DNA from 3 places in the Streptomyces sp. NPDC004051 genome. Region 3 is predicted to be linked to each of the others. Evidence: riboswitches for the same ligand, from Rfam matches in the RefSeq annotation. Region 3 holds a riboswitch; each other region holds the start of a gene.

Region 1 (6,135 bases), on a different contig from region 3:
CGTACAGGACGGACAGCGTGCCCGTGCACTCCGGTGCCCGGGTCTCGGCCAGGCGCCCCACGAGCCGCGTGATCCACTCCTGCGCGAACCGGTCGCGCCGCCCGGTCCTGCGGTACTGGGCCGACTTCCACTCGATGAGCGCGCGCAGCGCGGCCGGGTCGCGTTCGTCGAAGACGAACCGCACCGGTCCGGCCGCCTGGCGGCCGAGCCTGCGCTCCTTGGCCAGTGTGGTCTTCAGGAACTTCGGCGACTGGGCGCGCAGTACGGACTCGTAGGTCTCGTAGCCCTTCTCCACGTCGATGACATAGGTGGCGTGCTCCTCGGCCGCGTACGGGACGAACAGGGCCTGGCCCGCCTCCAGGTTGTCGAAGGCGAAGCTCGACACCGAGCAGGCGCGCAGCAGTTCACCGGTCTCCGGGGCGAGGCCCGGACGCAGGACGGCGCCCTGGCAGTCCGACACCCCGAGCCCGATCGCCCGGCCCTGCCCCAACGCGCCCCGCTCGTACGGCAGGAAGCCGGCCGGTTCGGCGGACGTCCCCTCGTACAGGACCGCCACCCGGGCCCGCGGCCGCACCCGGGACACGGCGGTGGCGAACTCCGGTTCCATGAAAGGGCTGCGTGGTGCGTCCGTCGCGGCGCGCAGCTCACGCCAGCGTTCCCGTTCACCCGCGCCGAGCTCCTCGAGCCTCAGCACACGTGTGCGTCCACTGCTCACCTGACCCCCCGATCAAGTCCCCCCTGGACTCTTGGAAGGTACCGCCCGGAACCCCCGGGCCGGTAGGTAGCGGACCATGTTGTCGCCAAGTGGTGCAGAGGCCTTCAACGGGTCCGTACCCGCTGATGACGGAAACGGCGGGGTGCGCGGCGACGGTGCGCAGGATAAGGGGTGCGGGTGGGCGGACGGGGGCGTTCCGGGTGAGGGTGAGTCGGGTGGGCCCGGTGTCCGTATTCTCTGATCATGGCCGCACCCACCGATTTCTCACTCATCGCCACCGACCTGGACGGGACGCTGCTGCGCGGCGACGACTCCCTCTCCGACCGGTCTCTCGCCGCACTGGCGCTGGCGACGCGGGCCGGTGCCCGGCACCTCGTGGTGACGGGCCGACCGGCGCCCGGGGTGCGGCCGCTCCTGGACAGACTGGGGAGCACGGGGCTCGCGGTGTGCGGACAGGGCGCGCAGGTGTACGACGCCGGCGCGAACCGGCTGCTGCACTCCGTCACGCTGGACCGGGAACTGGCGGAGACCGCGCTCGGCAAGATCGAGGCCGAGGTGGGGGAGGTGTACGCCGCGGTCGACCAGGACGGGGTCGACGGGCTCACCCTGATCGAGCCGGGCTACCGGATGCCGCACCCGACGCTGCCCTCCGTCCGGGTCGGGCGACGGGACGACCTGTGGGTGCTGCCGATCACCAAGGTGCTGTTGCGCCACTCCTTCCTGAGTGACGACGAGTTGGCGGAGACGGCGCGTTCGGTGGTCGGCTCGCTGGCCACGGTCACCATGTCGGGACCGGGCACCGTGGAGCTCCAGCCGTGCGGTGTCACCAAGGCGACGGGACTGGCGCTGGCCGCCGAGCACCTGGGGCTGAGCCGGGAACGGACCGTCGCCTTCGGCGACATGCCCAACGACATCCCGATGTTCCACTGGGCGGCCCACGGTGTCGCCATGGCCAACGCGCATCCCGAGCTGAAGGCGGTGGCCGACGAGGTCACCACGACGAACGAGGACGACGGCGTGGCCGTCGTCCTCGAGCGGTTGTTCGGCGCGGGGAGCGGGGCGGGGCGGGACGGCACACGCCCCACCACGTGCCGTTCCGGCCTCCGCCCCGACGGGTGACCCCGCGCACCGGGCGTGTCCCGGTGCGCCCGGACGTCCCAGTGGGCGACGTCCCAGTGGGCGATGTCTCAGTAGGCGCCGAAGACGTTGTCGATCGAGCCGTAGCGGTCCGCCGCGTAGTTGCAGGCGGCCGCGATGTTCGCGACCGGGTCGAACGGGTCGAAGGCCGTTCCGGGCACGTGGTACGCCTGGAAGGTCGGGTCGATGACCTGCAGCAGGCCCTTCGACGGGGTGCCGGCGACGGCGTTGGAGTCCCACAGGTTGATGGCCTGCGGGTTGCCGGAGGACTCGCGCATGATGTTGCGGTGGATGGAGTCGTAGCTGCCGGGGATGCCGTGCTGCGCCATGATCGACAGCGCCTCGCGGATCCAGCCGTCGAGGTTGTCCGGGTACGCCGTCGCGGTGCCGGCGGCGGCCGGGGCGGACGACACGGGGGCGGCGGAGGCGCTGGTGGCGCCGAAGACCGGGAGGGCGATCGCCGCGACGGTGGCGACGGCGAGGGAGCGGACGAGGCGGGTGCGGCCGAAGCGGCGCCGACCGGATGCGGGCGTGGCGGACATGGGTGCGTTCCTCTCCTACGCCTGCGAGGTGAGCTGTCGGGTTCGGGCGGGAGAGTGCCCGGCCGCGCCCCTGAGGGCGTGGCTTCACCCCGAGCCGTCCCGGTGAACCGGTCCGGCGACTTACCTGGGTCCCCCGCTCCTGCCGTGCGTGAGTGAGTTGATCGACGGGTGGTGCGGGCGGTGGCAGGATTCGGCGTCCGCCCGACAGGCCGGGAACGTATGCGAGAGCGCATGTCGGGAACAAGTGCGAACATTACGTATGACGCCGTTTGATCTTGTCTCGGGCTATTTGGGGGACTTGATCCTTTGCGGGCGTCAACGGTCAACTCGCGTGCGGTGAAAGGGAAGGCGTGCCCGCGGGGGAGGCGCGGGCGGGCCGGGTGGCGCGTGACCGACCTCACTGGCCGCACCGTGCGGACGCATTTGCCGCCAAGGGGAATTCCATTTCCAATTACGGCAAATCGGGCATCGGGGCGGGCAGGATGGGGTGTGTGCCGGGATGCGGTTCGGGGTGCGGGCGGGGAAAGGTGTTCGAAAAGTTGGTGAATGTCCCTTGTTGTCGACCGGTCGGAAACGATCTGATGGTGATCCGATGCCGGAGGGCGCCGTGACGTGCCGTCCAGGCGTGCTCGGACGGGCTCGGGGGAATGTGGGTGCTGGCGGTGATCGAAACATGACCGGATACGCTGACTCGAGTGATGTCAGCGACCTATCGACAACCAGCGACCCAGTGGTGAACGGTGCAAGACGTCTGAGCGTCAGTGGACACCAGCAGACAGGAGACCCCTCGTGACCGTCGTCGGGCCATTCGGGCTGAGCGTGCGGGACCAGGCTCTGGAAGCCGATGTCCGGGCCGGGATGACGGCTGTCGAGGAAGGGCTGCTCGAGGCCACCAAGAGTGAGGTCCCCTTCATCACGGGCGCCGCCCAGCACCTGGTGCGGGCCGGCGGCAAGCGGTTCCGGCCGCTGCTGGTGATGCTCGCCGCCCAGTTCGGCGACCCCCACGCGCCCGGCGTCGTACCGTCCGCCGTGGTCGTGGAGCTGACCCACCTGGCCACGCTGTACCACGACGACGTGATGGACGACGCGGGTGTGCGGCGCGGGGTGCCGAGCGCGAACACCCGCTGGGGCAACTCCGTCGCGGTCCTCACCGGCGACTTCCTCTTCGCGCGCGCCTCGCACATCCTGGCCGACCTCGGGCCGGAGGCCGTACGGGTGCAGGCGGAGGCGTTCGAGCGGCTGGTCTCCGGCCAGATCCTGGAGACCGCGGGACCGCAGGACGGCCGCGATCCGGTCGACCACTACCTGGACGTCCTCAGCGGCAAGACCGGTTCACTGGTCGCCGTCTCGTGCCGGTTCGGCGCCATGATGTCCGGCGCGGACGACGCGGTCGTGGACGTGCTGACCCAGTACGGCGAGCGGCTCGGGATCGCCTTCCAGCTCGCCGACGACGTGCTGGACATCGCCTCCGACTCCCACGAGTCCGGCAAGACCCCGGGCACCGACCTGCGCGAGGGCATTTCGACCCTGCCCGTGCTGCGGCTGCGCGAGCGGGCGGCCCGGCAGGGCCTGCCCGAGGACGTCGCGCTGTGCGAGCTGCTGGACTCCGACCTCAGTGACGACGGCCGGCACGCCGAGGCACTGCGCCTGCTGCGCGCGCACCCCGCGCTGGAGCAGGCCCGCCGGGACACCGTGCGCCATGCGCAGGAGGCCCGCGCGGTGCTGGCGCCGCTGCCGGAGTGCGAGTCGAAGACGGCCCTGGTCGAACTGTGCGACGCGGTGGTGCACCGGGCCGGCTGACCCGCCCGGCGCCCCGACCCCGACCCCGACCCCTACTGGTCGGGGGAGGGAACACCTCCTCGTGTCATACCGCAGCAGTACACGGAGTTGAGTCCGGGGTCTGACGCTTCCTCGCGTGGTGTTTGGTCAGATGGACCATGACGGACACCACTCCTCACCGCTTCGGGTGAGGATGGCGGCTCAGGGTGTGACTGGTGCGAGGAACACGAGACGCAGGCCGCCGCCGACCACGGAGGTAAGGCACACATGGCACCGTACGAATCCGACGACACGACGACCGCGGGGGCGACCCGCGAGCCGGGCCCGGGCCGGCGCAGGGCCGCGCGGTACATCGTCCCGGTCACGGTGATGGGAGTGGCGGCCGCGACCATCGGGCTCGTCCCCGCGATCGCGAACTCCGGCGCCCCGGACCTGCCGGAGATCACCGCCGCGCAGCTCATCGAGAAGATGGCCGAGTCGGACACCGAGCGGCTGTCCGGCACCGTGAAGATCACCACCGACCTCGGACTGCCGGACCTCGGCGGCCTGGAGAGCAGTCTGGCCTCCGGCGCCCTGGGCCGCGGCGAGGGCGGCTCGTCCGCCGACCCGACCGCGAAGCTCACCGAGCTGGCCTCCGGTACGCACACCCTGCGCGTCGCGGTCGACGGCCCCGACCGGCAGAAGGTGTCGCTGCTCGAGAACGCCGCCGAGTACAGCCTGATCCACAACGGCAAGGACGTCTGGGGCTACGACAGCGCGTCCAACGAGGTCTACCACGGCACGGTCGACGAGTCCGCCGAGGGCACCAGGGGCGAGGACCGGGAGAAGCAGCCCCCGGCCATGCCGAAGGACTTCGCCGAGGAGGCGCTGAAGGCGGTCGACGACACCACGTCCGTCACCGTCGACGGCACCGCGCAGGTGGCAGGCCGCGACGCCTACAAGCTGGTCGTCAAGCCCAAGCAGTCCGGTTCCACGGTCGGTGCGATCAGCATCGCGGTGGACCACGAGACCGGGACGCCGCTGAAGTTCACGCTGACCCCGACCAGCGGCGGCGCCGCCGTCGTGGACGTCGGCTTCACCAAGGTCAGCTTCGACCGGCCGGCCGCGTCGACCTTCGACTTCACCCCGCCCAAGGGCGCCAAGGTGACCGAGGAAGGCGCCCTGGAGGACGGGAAGAAGGGCGAGGAGCCCACCGGCCGGCCGGAGGGCGCCCCGAAGTCCGAGGAGGACCTCTCCGAGGGGCCCGGCGGGCTGAAGGTGCTCGGCGAGGGCTGGAACTCCGTCGCCACCTTCGACACCGGCGCCGAGGGGGGTCTGCCGACCGGTTCCGAGGGCGGTGACCTCGGCGGCTTCCTCGGCTCGCTCGGCGACCGGGTGAAGGGCGAGTTCGGCACGGGCACCGTGTTCAGCACCCGCCTGGTCAACGCCCTGTTCACCGAGGACGGCAAGGTCTACGTCGGCGCCGTCACGAAGGACGCGCTGGTGAAGGCCGCCGACGAGGCGAAGTGACGGGCTGAGCGACAGGCGGGGCGACGGGGGAGGAGACGGGCGATCGGGTCCCGGGACCTCATGACGAGGTGACCGGGACCGGTGGCGGCCACGGCTCCGCCGCCCGTGCCACGGAGAGCAGCAGCGCCTCCCGCCCGTGCGGTGCCACCACTTGGAGCCCGGCCGGGCAGCCGTCGCTGCCGAACCCGGCCGGGAGGCTCAGTGCGGGGTGCCCGCTCACGTTGAACGCCCAGGTGAGCGCGGTGGAGTAGACGTCACCGGGGCCCTCGTGGCCGTGCGGCGCGGTGGGCGTCGTGGGGGTCAGCAGCAACTCGGCGTGGGCGAAGAGGCGGGCCAGCCGCCGGTCGTTCGCTTCCCGGACGCGGTGGGCCTCGGCGAGGTCGGGGCGGGACCCGCCGGGGGCGCGCAGGGCGAGCCAGGCCGGCGCGGGGTCCAGGAGCAGCGGAGGGCGCG
Region 2 (6,135 bases), on a different contig from region 3:
GATTCGGCATCAGGGCGGACCCCGGGGAGGGGTCGCCCGGTCGGTGAAGAAGATGCGCGGCTACCTCGCCGACCTCATCCACCGCAAGCGCGAGGCACTGCCCGCCGAACCCGCCCCCGGCGAGGACCTCATCTCCGGCCTGATCCGCGCCTCCGACCACGGTGAGCACCTCACCGAGAACGAGGCCGCCGCCATGGCGTTCATCCTGCTGTTCGCCGGTTTCGAGACCACCGTCAACCTCATCGGCAACGGCACCTACGCCCTGCTCACCCACCCCGAGCAGCGCGAGCGCCTGCAAGCCTCGCTCGCCGCCGGGGAGCGCGGGCTGCTGGAGACCGGCGTGGAGGAACTCCTGCGCTACGACGGGCCCGTGGAGCTGGCCACCTGGCGGTTCGCCACCGAGGCGCTCACCCTCGGCGGGCAGCACATCGCGGCCGGGGACCCGGTCCTCGTCGTCCTGGCCGCCGCGGACCGCGACCCGGAGCGGTTCGCCGATCCCGACGTGCTCGACCTCGCCCGGCGGGACAACCAGCACCTGGGGTACGGCCACGGCATCCACTACTGCCTGGGCGCCCCGCTGGCCCGGCTGGAGGGCCAGACCGCGCTCGCCACGCTGCTGACCCGACTGCCGGACCTCAGGCTCGCGTCGGATCCGGCCGAACTGCGCTGGCGCGGCGGGCTCATCATGCGCGGACTGCGGACCCTGCCGGTGGAATTCAGCCCATGGCCGAAGTGACTTACTGAACGGTCACCGGATGTCTGCCGTAGCAACCCGCCGGACGGACCCGTGAAGGCCACCGGGTTGCCGCAGAAGTGGCTTTTGCGCATCCTCCGTACGCCTCTGAAGTGACGGTCGGGACCCCTTCGGGCACGGTCCGTCGCACCGTCGTCGGGGCAGTGCGGACATGACGTTCGGTCAGCTCTGTGATCTTCATGTGATCTGCGCGGCATGAACTTGTGACAAGCGATTGTCTGCGGCTACGTTCACCCATCAAGCACGGCGCCTCGGTTGCACAGCTGCGCAGTTCGACTCGCCGTGCGGGTAACTGTTGTCCTGCGAAAGGTCTCCGCATGCTCTCCGGGAACGGTCGTCACCGTCGCCCCCGCCAGGCTCCGGCTTTTGTCGTCGCTGCCGGAGTGACCGGCTCAGCCATCGCGATTCCGCTCCTCGGGGCCAGTGGCGCCAGCGCGGCCGAGGGTGTGACCTGGGACCGGGTCGCGGAGTGCGAGTCCGGCGGCTCGTGGAGTCAGAACTCCGGCAACGGCTACTACGGCGGCCTGCAGTTGACCCAGGCGGACTGGGAGAAGTACGGCGGCCTCGACTACGCGTCCAGCGCCGACCAGGCCAGCCGCGGCCAGCAGATAGCCGTGGCCGAGAAGATCCTCGCCGACCAGGGGGTCGGCGCGTGGCAGGCCTGCGGCCTGCTGTCGGGCCTGGGTGGCGACCTGGGCAAGGCCGGCGCCGACACCGGCGCGGGCGGCGGCTCGTCGTACGACTCGTCCGGTACCGGAAGCTCCGCCACCCCGGCGCCCTCGCAGTCCGCCGGTGCTTCTTCGGGCAACAAGGGCAACGGCGGCGACAAGGGCATCGAGGTCGGTAAGGGCCAGAAGGCGGACGAAGCGCCCGAGTCCGACGGTTCGGGCATCGAGCCCGGCGCCTCCCCCTCCGCTTCCGCTTCCCCCTCCGCCAAGGGGGGCGATTCGGGCAAGTCGGGACAGAAGGCGGGCTCTTCGGATGCGTCCGCGAGTGAGGCCCCCACCGGCCGCCACCGTGGCGCCAGTGCCGAGGAAGAGGTGCGTGAGGACCGTGAGTCCGGAAGCTCCGGCCGGCACGCCTCGCGCGGCGGCCTCGGCCTCTCGCGCGGCCTCGACGTCTCCTCCCCGGCCGACAGGGCCCCCGAGGGCACCGGAATCGGTCCCTCGATCGCCGTCGACTCCCTTGCGCTCGGCGGCGGGTGGCTCGCCCAGTACGGCGGGGGCGGCGCGGGGGCGGATGAGGCGGCGCCCAACCTCATCCTTCCCGGTCAGAGCCTTGCGTTCGGATTCGGATCGGACGAAGGCTGACATTCGAAGAGGCGTGTCGATGGCGGCAGTTGAGGTCGGGTTTCGCGCTGAATGTCCGTTATAAAGGCGATGAGAGATAGGTCTCAGAAGCCCTGATCGTCTTTGATTATCCGCCGTGCGCGTGTCTACCGTCAGGACCGCTCGCCACCGCGGGCCCCGGCTGCCGCCACGCCGAATCCTGCCAGTGGCAGCACGGGAACACTCGTCGCGTCATGCGCCGTAGGCAGGAGCGGGGGAACCAAGGTAGGTGCCGCATCCGGTGATTGACGCCGGATCGGCTAGGGGTGAAGCCGTGTCCCGTGAGGGACGCGGCCGGGCAACTCAACCGGCCCGAACCCGACAGCTCACCTCGTAGGCGTCGGTGAGGGGATCTTCCATGCTGTTTTCCGGCAAGGGCAAGCACCGTCGTCCGTCCAAGGCCACCCGGGTCATCGCCGTCGCAGGCGTCACCGGTGCCGCCGTCGCCGCCCCGCTGATGGCGGCCGGCAACGCTTCCGCCGCCACCGCCTCCGAGTGGGACACCGTCGCCCAGTGCGAGTCCGGTGGCAACTGGTCCATCAACACCGGCAACGGCTACTACGGCGGCCTGCAGTTCTCCGCTTCCACCTGGGCCGGCTACGGCGGCACGCAGTACGCCGCCACCGCCGACCGGGCCAGCAAGGCCCAGCAGATCGAGATAGCCGAGAAGGTCCTCGCGGGCCAGGGCAAGGGCGCCTGGCCGGTCTGCGGCAAGGGCCTGTCCAACGCCGCCTACGCCGGCGGCGGCTCCGGCAACCAGAGCGCCGGGAACCAGAACAGCGGTTCCTCGCAGAGCACCCAGCAGCAGAACACCCAGAAGCAGAACACCCAGAAGCAGAGCACCCAGGAACAGAGCACCCGGAAGCAGAGCGCCCAGAAGCAGAGCACCGGCTCCGCCCCCGAGCGCTCCACCGAGCAGAAGGCCTCCCGCTCCGACGAGCGTCCGGCCGCCGCGAAGAAGACCGTCACCACCCCGACCGGCGAGAAGGTCGAGAAGGGCGACGGCGAGTACAAGGTGGTCAAGGGCGACACCCTCAGCTCGATCGCCGCGGAGCACGACGTCAAGGGCGGCTGGAACAAGCTGTTCGAGCTGAACGACGACATCGTCGAGGACGCCGACCTCATCTACCCGGGTCAGCAGCTGCACCTGAAGTAAGGTGCGGCCGCAGGTCCAGGGGGCTCCGTCCCCACGGAGCCCCTCCCCTCCCCGTCCCCACGGGGTCTCCCCCGCCCCGGTGCGTGTTCCCCGTACGCGCCGGGGCGGGGCTTTTCCGTACGCGGCGGGTCCTCGCCGGCGTCCGGTGTCCGGTGTTCGGCGTCTGGTGTCCGGTGCCGGCCGACGGGCACGAGGGGGTTCCGGTTTCCGGGCCCGTCTTTGTTCCGTTCGGAAACAATTTACTCTCGGTTCCGTCCGAGAGGCGGCCGACCGGATGGCCGATCGCCCGGAGCCGGATAGGCTCGGTCCCGCAGGGTCCCCGTGGCCCGGCTGATCCACGTCACATCCATGAAGGAGATGCTCGTGCCGTCCATCGACGTCGTCGTAGCCCGGGAAATCCTGGACTCCCGAGGCAACCCCACCGTCGAGGTCGAGGTCGGCCTCGACGACGGCAGCACGGGTCGTGCCGCCGTTCCGTCCGGTGCCTCCACCGGCGCCTTCGAGGCCATCGAACTCCGTGACGGCGACCCCGACCGTTACCAGGGCAAGGGAGTCGAGAAGGCCGTCCTGGCCGTCATCGAGCAGATCGGCCCGGAGCTGGTCGGCTACGACGCCACCGAGCAGCGCCTGATCGACCAGGCGATGTTCGACCTGGACGCCACCGACAACAAGGGCTCCCTCGGCGCCAACGCCATCCTCGGCGTCTCCCTGGCCGTCGCCCACGCCGCCTCCGAGGCCAGCGACCTGCCCCTCTTCCGCTACCTGGGCGGACCCAACGCGCACCTGCTGCCGGTGCCGATGATGAACATCCTCAACGGCGGCTCGCACGCGGACTCCAATGTGGACATCCAGGAGTTCATGATCGCCCCGATCGGCGCGGAGTCCTTCTCCGAGGCCCTGCGCTGGGGCACCGAGGTCTACCACACCCTGAAGAAGGTGCTGAAGAGCCGCGGCCTGTCCACCGGCCTCGGCGACGAGGGCGGCTTCGCCCCGAACCTCGGCTCCAACCGCGAGGCCCTCGACCTCATCCTCGAGGCCATCAAGGAAGCCGGTTACGCCCCGGGCGAGCAGATCGCCCTCGCGCTCGACGTGGCCGCCTCCGAGTTCTACAAGGACGGCTCGTACGTCTTCGAGGGCAAGGAGCGCTCCGCCGCCGAGATGACGGAGTACTACGCCGAGCTGGTCGAGGCGTACCCGCTGGTCTCCATCGAGGACCCGCTGTTCGAGGACGACTGGGACGGCTGGAAGGCCCTCACCGACAAGCTCGGCGACAAGGTCCAGATCGTCGGCGACGACCTGTTCGTCACCAACCCGGAGCGCCTGGCCCGCGGCATCGAGGAGGGCTCGGCCAACGCCCTGCTGGTGAAGGTGAACCAGATCGGTTCGCTGACCGAGACCCTGGACGCCGTCGAGCTGGCCCAGCGCAACGGCTTCAAGTGCATGATGTCGCACCGTTCCGGCGAGACCGAGGACGTCACCATCGCCGACCTGGCCGTCGCCACCAACTGCGGCCAGATCAAGACCGGCGCCCCGGCCCGCTCCGAGCGCGTGGCCAAGTACAACCAGCTGCTGCGCATCGAGGAGATCCTCGACGACGCCGCGGTGTACGCGGGCCGCAGCGCCTTCCCGCGGTTCCGCAACGCCTGACGACGCGGCTCCGCCAGTCGTCCGTACGTCCCCGGACACGGTCCCGTACCGTGTCCGGGGACGTACGCGCGTATGAAATGTGAACGGGAGACGGGGACATGGCCGTGAAGGACCGGGACCGCTTCTCCACCGCGACCAGGATCCGGCTGATCGGTGAGCAGACCGCGGCCCGGGTCTACCGTTCGCAGACCAGACGCCAGGCCCGCCGTTCCCGGCTGACCGGCCGGGCCGCGCTGCTCGCCCTGGTGGTCTGCTCGCTGATCGTGGCGCTCGCCTACCCCATGCGGCAGTACGTGTCCCAGCGCGCCGAGATCGCCGACCTCCAGCAGGAGCAGGAGGAGGCCCGTCAGCGGGTCGAGGAGCTGCGCGACCTCAAGGCGCGCTGGCAGGACGACGCCTACGCCGAGCAGCGGGCCCGCGAGCGGCTGCACTACGTCAAGCCCGGCGAGACCGGCTACATCGTGATCGACCCGGGCGCGGCCGAGAAGTCGCGCACCGACCTCGGAGCGGCCGACCGCCCCTGGTACGCGAACGTCTGGGACGGGGTCGACAGGTCCGACGCCGCCGCGCGGTGAGCCCCGGGTTTAGCCTTACTACCCTCAGCCGTCGTTCCGGGCCACCGCCTTCCGGAGCCCCTCCCAGAGCGCCTTCCGGAGTCCGGAAGAGCCGCACGCCCCGTACAGAGACCCGCAGGAAGACACGTATGGACACCCCTCCGCCCACGACCCCGCGCACCGAGCCGACCGACGCGGACGTCGAGGCCTTCAAACAGCAGCTCGGGCGGCCCCCGCGCGGGCTGCGCGCCATCGCGCACCGCTGTCCCTGCGGACAGCCCGACGTCGTCGAGACCGCGCCGAGGCTGCCCGACGGCACCCCCTTCCCGACGCTGTACTACCTGACGTGCCCGAAGGCGAACTCCGCGATCGGCACGCTGGAGGCGAACGGCGTGATGAAGGAGATGACGGAGCGGCTGGCGGCGGACCCGGAGCTGGCGGCCGCCTACCGCGCGGCGCACGAGGACTACATCCGGCGCCGTGACGAGATCGAGGAGCTGAAGAACTTCCCGAGCGCCGGCGGGATGCCGGACCGGGTGAAGTGCCTGCACGTCCTGGTCGCCCACTCGCTGGCCGCCGGCCCCGGCGTCAACCCGCTGGGCGACGAGGCGCTCGCGATGCTGCCCCCGTGGTGGCGCAAGGGCCCGTGCGTGACCCTGCCCGGCGAGGAGCCGGCCGCTCCGCAGGAGGACGGCC
Region 3 (6,135 bases):
TCGGGGCCAACGCCCAGGCGATGGCCGCGGGCCTCGCGGTCCTGTCGGTCATGGAGAACGAGCACCTCGTCGCGCACGCCCGGGCCACCGGGGAGCTGCTGCGGTCCCGGCTCGCGGCACTGACCGGGAAGTACGAGCTGCTGGCCGAGGTCCGCGGCCGGGGCCTGATGATCGGCATCGAGTTCGGCCGGCCGCGGTCGCTCAGGCTGCGCGGCCGCTGGGCCGCGCTGCAGGCCGCGCGCAAGGGGCTCTTCGCGCAGATGGTGGTCGTGCCGCTGCTGCGGCGGCACAGGATCCTCACCCAGGTCTCCGGCGACCACATGGAGGTGATCAAACTGATCCCGCCGCTGATCATCGACGAGCGGGACGTGGACCGGTTCGTGGGCGCCTTCACGGCGGTGATGGACGAGGCCCACGACGGCGGTCTGCTGTGGGAGTTCGGCAGGACCCTGATGAAGCAGGCGGTCGTCGGCCGGTGAGACACTGGCCCCGTACGGCCGCGATGTCTGCCGGGGCGTGAACGCCCACCTCTTTTTGCCCGCGAGGCAAGAAATTTGCCTCGCGGGCAAAAATGCTGCTGAATGGGGTCATGCACACCCCCGAGAGCGATCCGTCGGCCGAACCGGCCGCCGCGCTTCCCGCGGTCGCACCGCACCTGCGCGCGCTGCGCCGCCGGGCGGGCCTGACCCTGGAGGCCGCGGCACGCGACGCGGGGCTCTCGCCCGCCCATCTCTCCCGGCTGGAGACCGGGCAGCGCCAGCCCTCGCTGCCCATGCTGCTCTCCCTGGCCAGGATCTACGGTACGACCGTCTCGGAACTGCTCGGCGAGACGACCACCGACCAGGACGCGGTGCTGCGCGCCGCCGACACGGAGCCGACCGTCGCGGGCGGCTGGACGTACCGCCAGGCCGGCTCCCCCGGGCGCGGGATGCAGGCCCTGCGGGTCGAGGTTCCCCACGGCTCCCAGAGCGGCATCGTGCGGGTCCACCCGGGTGAGGAATGGCTGTACGTCCTCAAGGGGCGGCTGCTGCTGCGCCTCGGGGACGCGCTGCACCGGCTGGCCCCGGGCGACAGCGCGCACTTCGACTCGCTGACCCCGCACCGTATCGCCGCTCAGGACCCCGACGGGGTCGAGCTGCTCTTCGTCCATACCCTGTTGCAGAGTCCCACGGCCGCCCTGTGCCTGGGCCCCACCCATGGAGATGTGTCATGAAAGACCTGGAGGAGAAGTTCCCTCGCGCCCTGTGGGTGAGGCTGTTCGTCTACGTCGTGGTGGGGCACCTCTTCGCGGCCTTCATCTACCTGCTGTTCGCGCTGGGCGCCAAGCAGTAGTCACCGGACGAGGGGTTCCTCACTCGAGCAGGCGCTCGCGCAGTCGCTCCCGGTTCTCGGGGGTGAGCCCGAGCGCCGTCTCGAGGTAGGGGTCCACGCCGCCCCAGGTCTCCTCGATGGTCTCCAGGGCCGCCGACAGATATTCGGCGCGGGCGTCGAACAGGGGGTCGAGCAGCTCCATGACCTCGGGGGAGTAGGCCGAGGCGGAGCTGCCGCTGCGACGCACCCGGTAGCGGCGGTGCTTGGCGCCGGACTTGAGGTAGTCGTCGAAGATCGCGTCCCGCTCCACCCCCAGGGCGAGCAGCGTCACCGCCACCGACAGGCCCGCGCGGTCCTTGCCCGCCGCGCAGTGCATCAGCGCGGGGACGCTCTCCTCGGCGAGCGAGCGCAGCACCTGGGAGTGCTCGGCGGTGCGTTTCCTGACGAGCACGCGGTACGAGGCGATCATCCGGCCCGCCGCCTTGCCGTCGGCGAGGATCGAGCGCAGCTGGTCCAGGTCGCCGTCGCGGACCATCTTCCAGAACTGTGCGCCGTCGGCCGGGTCGCTCAGCGGCAGGTTCACCTGGCGCACGCCGGGCAGTTCGATGTCGTGGCCGTCCAGCTTCCGGTCGGCCGCGTTGCGGAAGTCGAAGACGGTGTGCAGTCCCAGGGAGGACAGGAAGGCGGCGTCCGACGCGGTGGCGTGGGCGAGGTGGCCGCTGCGGAACAGCACGCCGTGGCGTACCCGGCGGCCGTCCACGGTCGGCAGTCCGCCCACATCGCGGAAGTTCCGCACTCCGGTCAGCTCGGGTTCGGTCGACGGGATGTGCTGCGTCACTGGGGCCCCTCCCTCTCGCCGCCGACGGGGAGGCGCCGGCGGGTGTCACCCGACGATACGACATGCCTGTCGGGGGCAATGAGTTGTCCGCGGACCGGTCGACGGGGGCGTTCCGGGGCGACCGGCCGACCGGAGCAGAACGCACCCGATAGGGCGATTGAAGTTGTTATGTCCGTTTAGCAGTTTTCGCCACAAAGTGCACCGAAAGAAGGGGAGGTGGGGGGCGCGTGGTGAGCATCGTCATATCGGTGACGATGTGTTGTCGCCATGCTCACCTAATTCCGTTGTTCCGTAAGGGAATCCGGGGAGTGCGGGAAATCCGGGACGACTCTGGGTGACGGAATTCAGGTGAATGGATCACGGAAAAGGGCCTTCGTTCGGAACATCGCGCTTGTCCCTTTGCGCCGTGGTCGCCTACGTTCGCCATCGATCCGGACGGACGCCTAATCCTGCCGCCGCCCGGAGCCCGCACACACTGACCCGTGTACGGCAGGAGCGGGGGACCCACAGGTACCACTGCCTGTCCCGGTCTCCGGAACAGGCTCGGGGTTAAGCCGCGTCCCGACGCGGCCGGGCATCTCCAGTCCGAACCCGACAGCTCACCTCGTAGGCGCCGGAGAGGAATTCGTCATGCCCGCAGAGGGTAAGCACCGCCGTCCCCGCGCTGCGCGTTTCACCCGTTCCATAGCCGTCGCCGGCGCCGGTGGCGCAGCGCTCGCACTGCCGCTCCTCGGCGCCACCGGCGCGAACGCCGCCCCGGCGCAGGCGGCCCCGGAAAAGGCCGTCCAGTCGTTCTCCGTCGCCGACAAGAAGACTGACGGCAAGAAGGCCGACAGCGGCAAGAGCGACGGCGCCCGCACGTACACAGTGAAGGGCGGCGACTACCTGGCGAAGATCGCCGAGTCCGAGAACGTCGACGGCGGCTGGAAGCAGCTCTACGCCGACAACCGGGAGGTCGTGGGTGACGACCCGTCGCTCATCCACCCCGGTCTGAAGCTCTCGGTCGACGGCAAGGCCGCGGCGAGCACGCCGAAGAAGTCGGCCTCCTCCGGCCCTGCCGGTCCCCTGGGGCCGCCCTCGTCGTCCGCTCCGTCCTCCGCGCCGAAGCAGTCCGCGCCGAAGGCCTCCTCCGGTGCCGCGACCGCGAACCAGGCCGCGAACACCTCCGGTTACAGCTCGCCGGTGCCCGGCAGCGGCCCCGGCACCGCCTACAAGGTGGCCGGCAGCATGTGGTCCAGCGGCTACCACACCGGTGTCGACTTCGCGATTCCGACCGGCACCTCCCTGAAGGCCGTCGGCCCGGGCACCGTGGTCTCCGCGGGCTGGGCCGGTGCGTACGGCAACCAGGTCGTCATCCGGCTCGAGGACGGCCACTACGCCCAGTACGCCCACCTGTCCTCGCTGTCCGTCTCGGCCGGCCAGAGCGTGAGCGGCGGCCAGCAGGTCGGCCTCTCGGGGTCCACCGGCAACTCGACCGGCCCGCACCTGCACTTCGAGATCCGCACCACGCCGAACTACGGCTCGGACGTGGACCCGGTCGCCTACCTCAATGCGAAGGGCGTCTCCCTCGCCTGACCCCGCGGCGACCCGCCTGACACACGCCGAAGGCCGGACCCCGATCCCGGGGTCCGGCCTTCGGCGCGTTTCGGCCCTTCAACGTTCTTGCGAACAGGGCTATTCCGGAACGGGACAATGCTCGGGGAGTGGCTTATCTCACCGCGCGTCAACCCCTTCCTACGGTCGCGTAGGTCACATTCGAAAGGGAATCATGTCCCCTCGTGGCAGACGATTCGAAGAGTGACAGCACATCAGTGATCGGGTCGTACGTGGCGGTGGGGGACAGCTTCACCGAGGGCGTCGGCGACCCCGGCCCGGACGGGGCGTTCGTCGGCTGGGCCGACCGGTTCGCCGTACTTCTCGCCGACCGCCGCCCCGAAGGCGACTTCCGGTACACGAATCTCGCGGTGCGCGGGAAACTGCTCGACCAGATCATGGCCGACCAGATTCCGCGGGCCGTCGAACTGGCTCCCGCACTGGTCTCCTTCTGCGCGGGCGGCAACGACATCCTCCGCCCGGGCACCGACCCCGACGAGGTGGCCGAGCGTTTCGAGCAGGCCGTGGCCGCGCTCACGGCGGTCTCCGGCACGGTCCTGGTGACCACGGGGTTCGACACCCGGGGCGTGCCCCTGCTCAAGCATCTGCGCGGCAAGATCGCCACCTACAACGGGCACGTGCGGGCCGTCGCCGACCGGTACGGCTGCCCGGTGCTCGACCTGTGGTCCTTGAAGAGCGTCCAGGACCGCAGGGCCTGGGACGCCGACCGGCTCCACCTGTCGCCCGAGGGGCACACGCGCGTGGCGCTCCGCGCGGGCCAGACCCTCGGCCTGGACGTCCCGGCCGACCCGGAGCAGCCCTGGCCCCCGCTGCCGCCGCGCGGCAACCTCGACGTCCGACGGGACGACGTCCAATGGGCGCGCGAATACCTGGTGCCGTGGATAGGGCGCCGGCTGCGCGGGGAGTCGTCGGGGGACCACGTGACGGCGAAGGGGACGCTGTCCCCGGACGACATCAAGGTGCGGATCGCCTCGGTGGCCTGACGCCGGAAGGGGGGCGGACGCGGCGGGCACGGGACACGGGGGAGGGGCACGGGGGCGGACGCCCGCGCCCCGTCCCGGGAGCCGGAGCCCGGCGGGCCCGTCGCCCCCGGGCGGCCGGTTCCGTCCCGTCCGCCGCCGCGGTCCCGGCCGGTCCGCACATAATGGGATGTCCGACCGACTCTGCTGGGAGGCATCGTGGCCGGTTTCCGTCCCCGGAGTTCCGGGCTCCGTGCGCTGCGGCCCGCGGCCTTCGGCGCGGACCCGAGCGGTGAGCGCATGGCGCGCATCCGCAGGTCCCCGCACTACCGGGACGGGGTGTTCCAGAACCCCGGGGGCCCCGTCCGGCCCCGCTCCGAGGGCTCGACCCGGGACCTGGCGAAGACCTACTTCGACAAGGAGACCCGGCACAACCGCGCACCGCGCGGCGCCGTGCCGGTGCACTCCACCACCCTCGCCGACCTGGCGCGCCCGCCGGCCACCGGACTGCGTCTCACCTGGATGGGCCACTCCAGCGTACTCACGGAGATCGACGGTCAGCGGGTCCTGTTCGACCCCGTGTGGGGCGAGCGCTGCTCCCCGTTCCCGTTCGTCGGGCCGCGGCGGCTGCACCCGGTGCCCCTGCCGCTGGCCGCGCTCGGCCCGGTCGACGTCGTGGTGATCTCGCACGACCACTACGACCACCTGGACCTGCCCACCGTCAAGGCGCTGGCCGGCACGGACACGCTGTTCGCCGTGCCGCTCGGGGTGGGCGCCCATCTGGAGCACTGGGGCGTGTCCGCCGACCGGCTGCGCGAACTGGACTGGCACGAGGCGACACGGGTCGGCGGGCTCACTCTCACGGCCACCCCGGCCCGGCATTTCTGCGGCCGGGGGCTGCGCAACACCCAGCACACCCTGTGGGCCTCCTGGGTCGTGGCGGGTGCGGAGCACCGCGTCTACCACAGCGGCGACACCGGCTACTTCGACGGCTTCAAGGACATCGGCGCCGACCACGGACCGTTCGACGCGACGATGATCCAGATCGGCGCGTACTCGGACTTCTGGCCCAAGGACCGGCTGGACCCCGTCCCGGGACCCGGTTCCTGGCCCGAGATCCACATGAATCCGGCCGAAGGCGTCCAGGCCCATCTGGACCTGCAGAGAGGCCGCCCGGACGGTGTCCTCCTGCCGATCCACTGGGGCACCTTCAACCTGGCGCCGCACCCCTGGGCGGAGCCCGGCGAGTGGACGATGGCGGCCGCCGACGCGGTCGGTCAGCCCGCGGCCTTCCCCGTCCCGGGCCTGCCGTTCGAGCCCGCGGGAGAGCTGCCGGCGAAGACGTGGTGGCGGGAGGTGGGGCACGTCCCGAACCACAAGTGGCCGCTGCCCGACCCCCTCACGGACCCCTCC

What was found. A riboswitch is a leader RNA that binds a small molecule or an ion and turns the genes downstream of it on or off. The one in region 3 is predicted to bind cyclic di-AMP.
Region 1: linked by a shared signal. The riboswitch ahead of ACWEQO_RS06695 (transglycosylase SLT domain-containing protein) and the one ahead of ACWEQO_RS18990 (M23 family metallopeptidase) in region 3 are both predicted to bind cyclic di-AMP.
Region 2: linked by a shared signal. The riboswitch ahead of ACWEQO_RS17415 (transglycosylase family protein) and the one ahead of ACWEQO_RS18990 (M23 family metallopeptidase) in region 3 are both predicted to bind cyclic di-AMP.

Annotation. Positions count from the first base shown of each region.
Region 1 is NZ_JBSGHG010000003.1:291,227-297,361, reverse strand. It holds gene ACWEQO_RS06705 (GNAT family N-acetyltransferase) at 1-694, opposite strand, end outside; gene ACWEQO_RS06700 (HAD family hydrolase) at 959-1,834, shown strand; gene ACWEQO_RS06695 (transglycosylase SLT domain-containing protein) at 1,903-2,394, opposite strand; cyclic di-AMP (ydaO/yuaA leader) riboswitch at 2,398-2,559, opposite strand; gene ACWEQO_RS06690 (polyprenyl synthetase family protein) at 3,184-4,194, shown strand; gene ACWEQO_RS06685 (LolA family protein) at 4,441-5,682, shown strand; gene ACWEQO_RS06680 (amidase family protein) at 5,741-6,135, opposite strand, start outside.
Region 2 is NZ_JBSGHG010000014.1:95,172-101,306, reverse strand. It holds gene ACWEQO_RS17425 (cytochrome P450 family protein) at 1-736, shown strand, start outside; gene ACWEQO_RS17420 (transglycosylase family protein) at 1,072-2,064, shown strand; cyclic di-AMP (ydaO/yuaA leader) riboswitch at 2,270-2,437, shown strand; gene ACWEQO_RS17415 (transglycosylase family protein) at 2,441-3,238, shown strand; gene eno (phosphopyruvate hydratase) at 3,602-4,885, shown strand; gene ACWEQO_RS17405 (FtsB family cell division protein) at 4,984-5,460, shown strand; gene ACWEQO_RS17400 (DUF501 domain-containing protein) at 5,589-6,135, shown strand, end outside.
Region 3 is NZ_JBSGHG010000016.1:134,687-140,821, reverse strand. It holds gene ACWEQO_RS19010 (aspartate aminotransferase family protein) at 1-479, shown strand, start outside; gene ACWEQO_RS19005 (helix-turn-helix domain-containing protein) at 590-1,213, shown strand; gene ACWEQO_RS19000 (DUF6126 family protein) at 1,210-1,332, shown strand; gene ACWEQO_RS18995 (tyrosine-protein phosphatase) at 1,352-2,149, opposite strand; cyclic di-AMP (ydaO/yuaA leader) riboswitch at 2,613-2,775, shown strand; gene ACWEQO_RS18990 (M23 family metallopeptidase) at 2,780-3,724, shown strand; gene ACWEQO_RS18985 (SGNH/GDSL hydrolase family protein) at 3,961-4,746, shown strand; gene ACWEQO_RS18980 (MBL fold metallo-hydrolase) at 4,942-6,135, shown strand, end outside.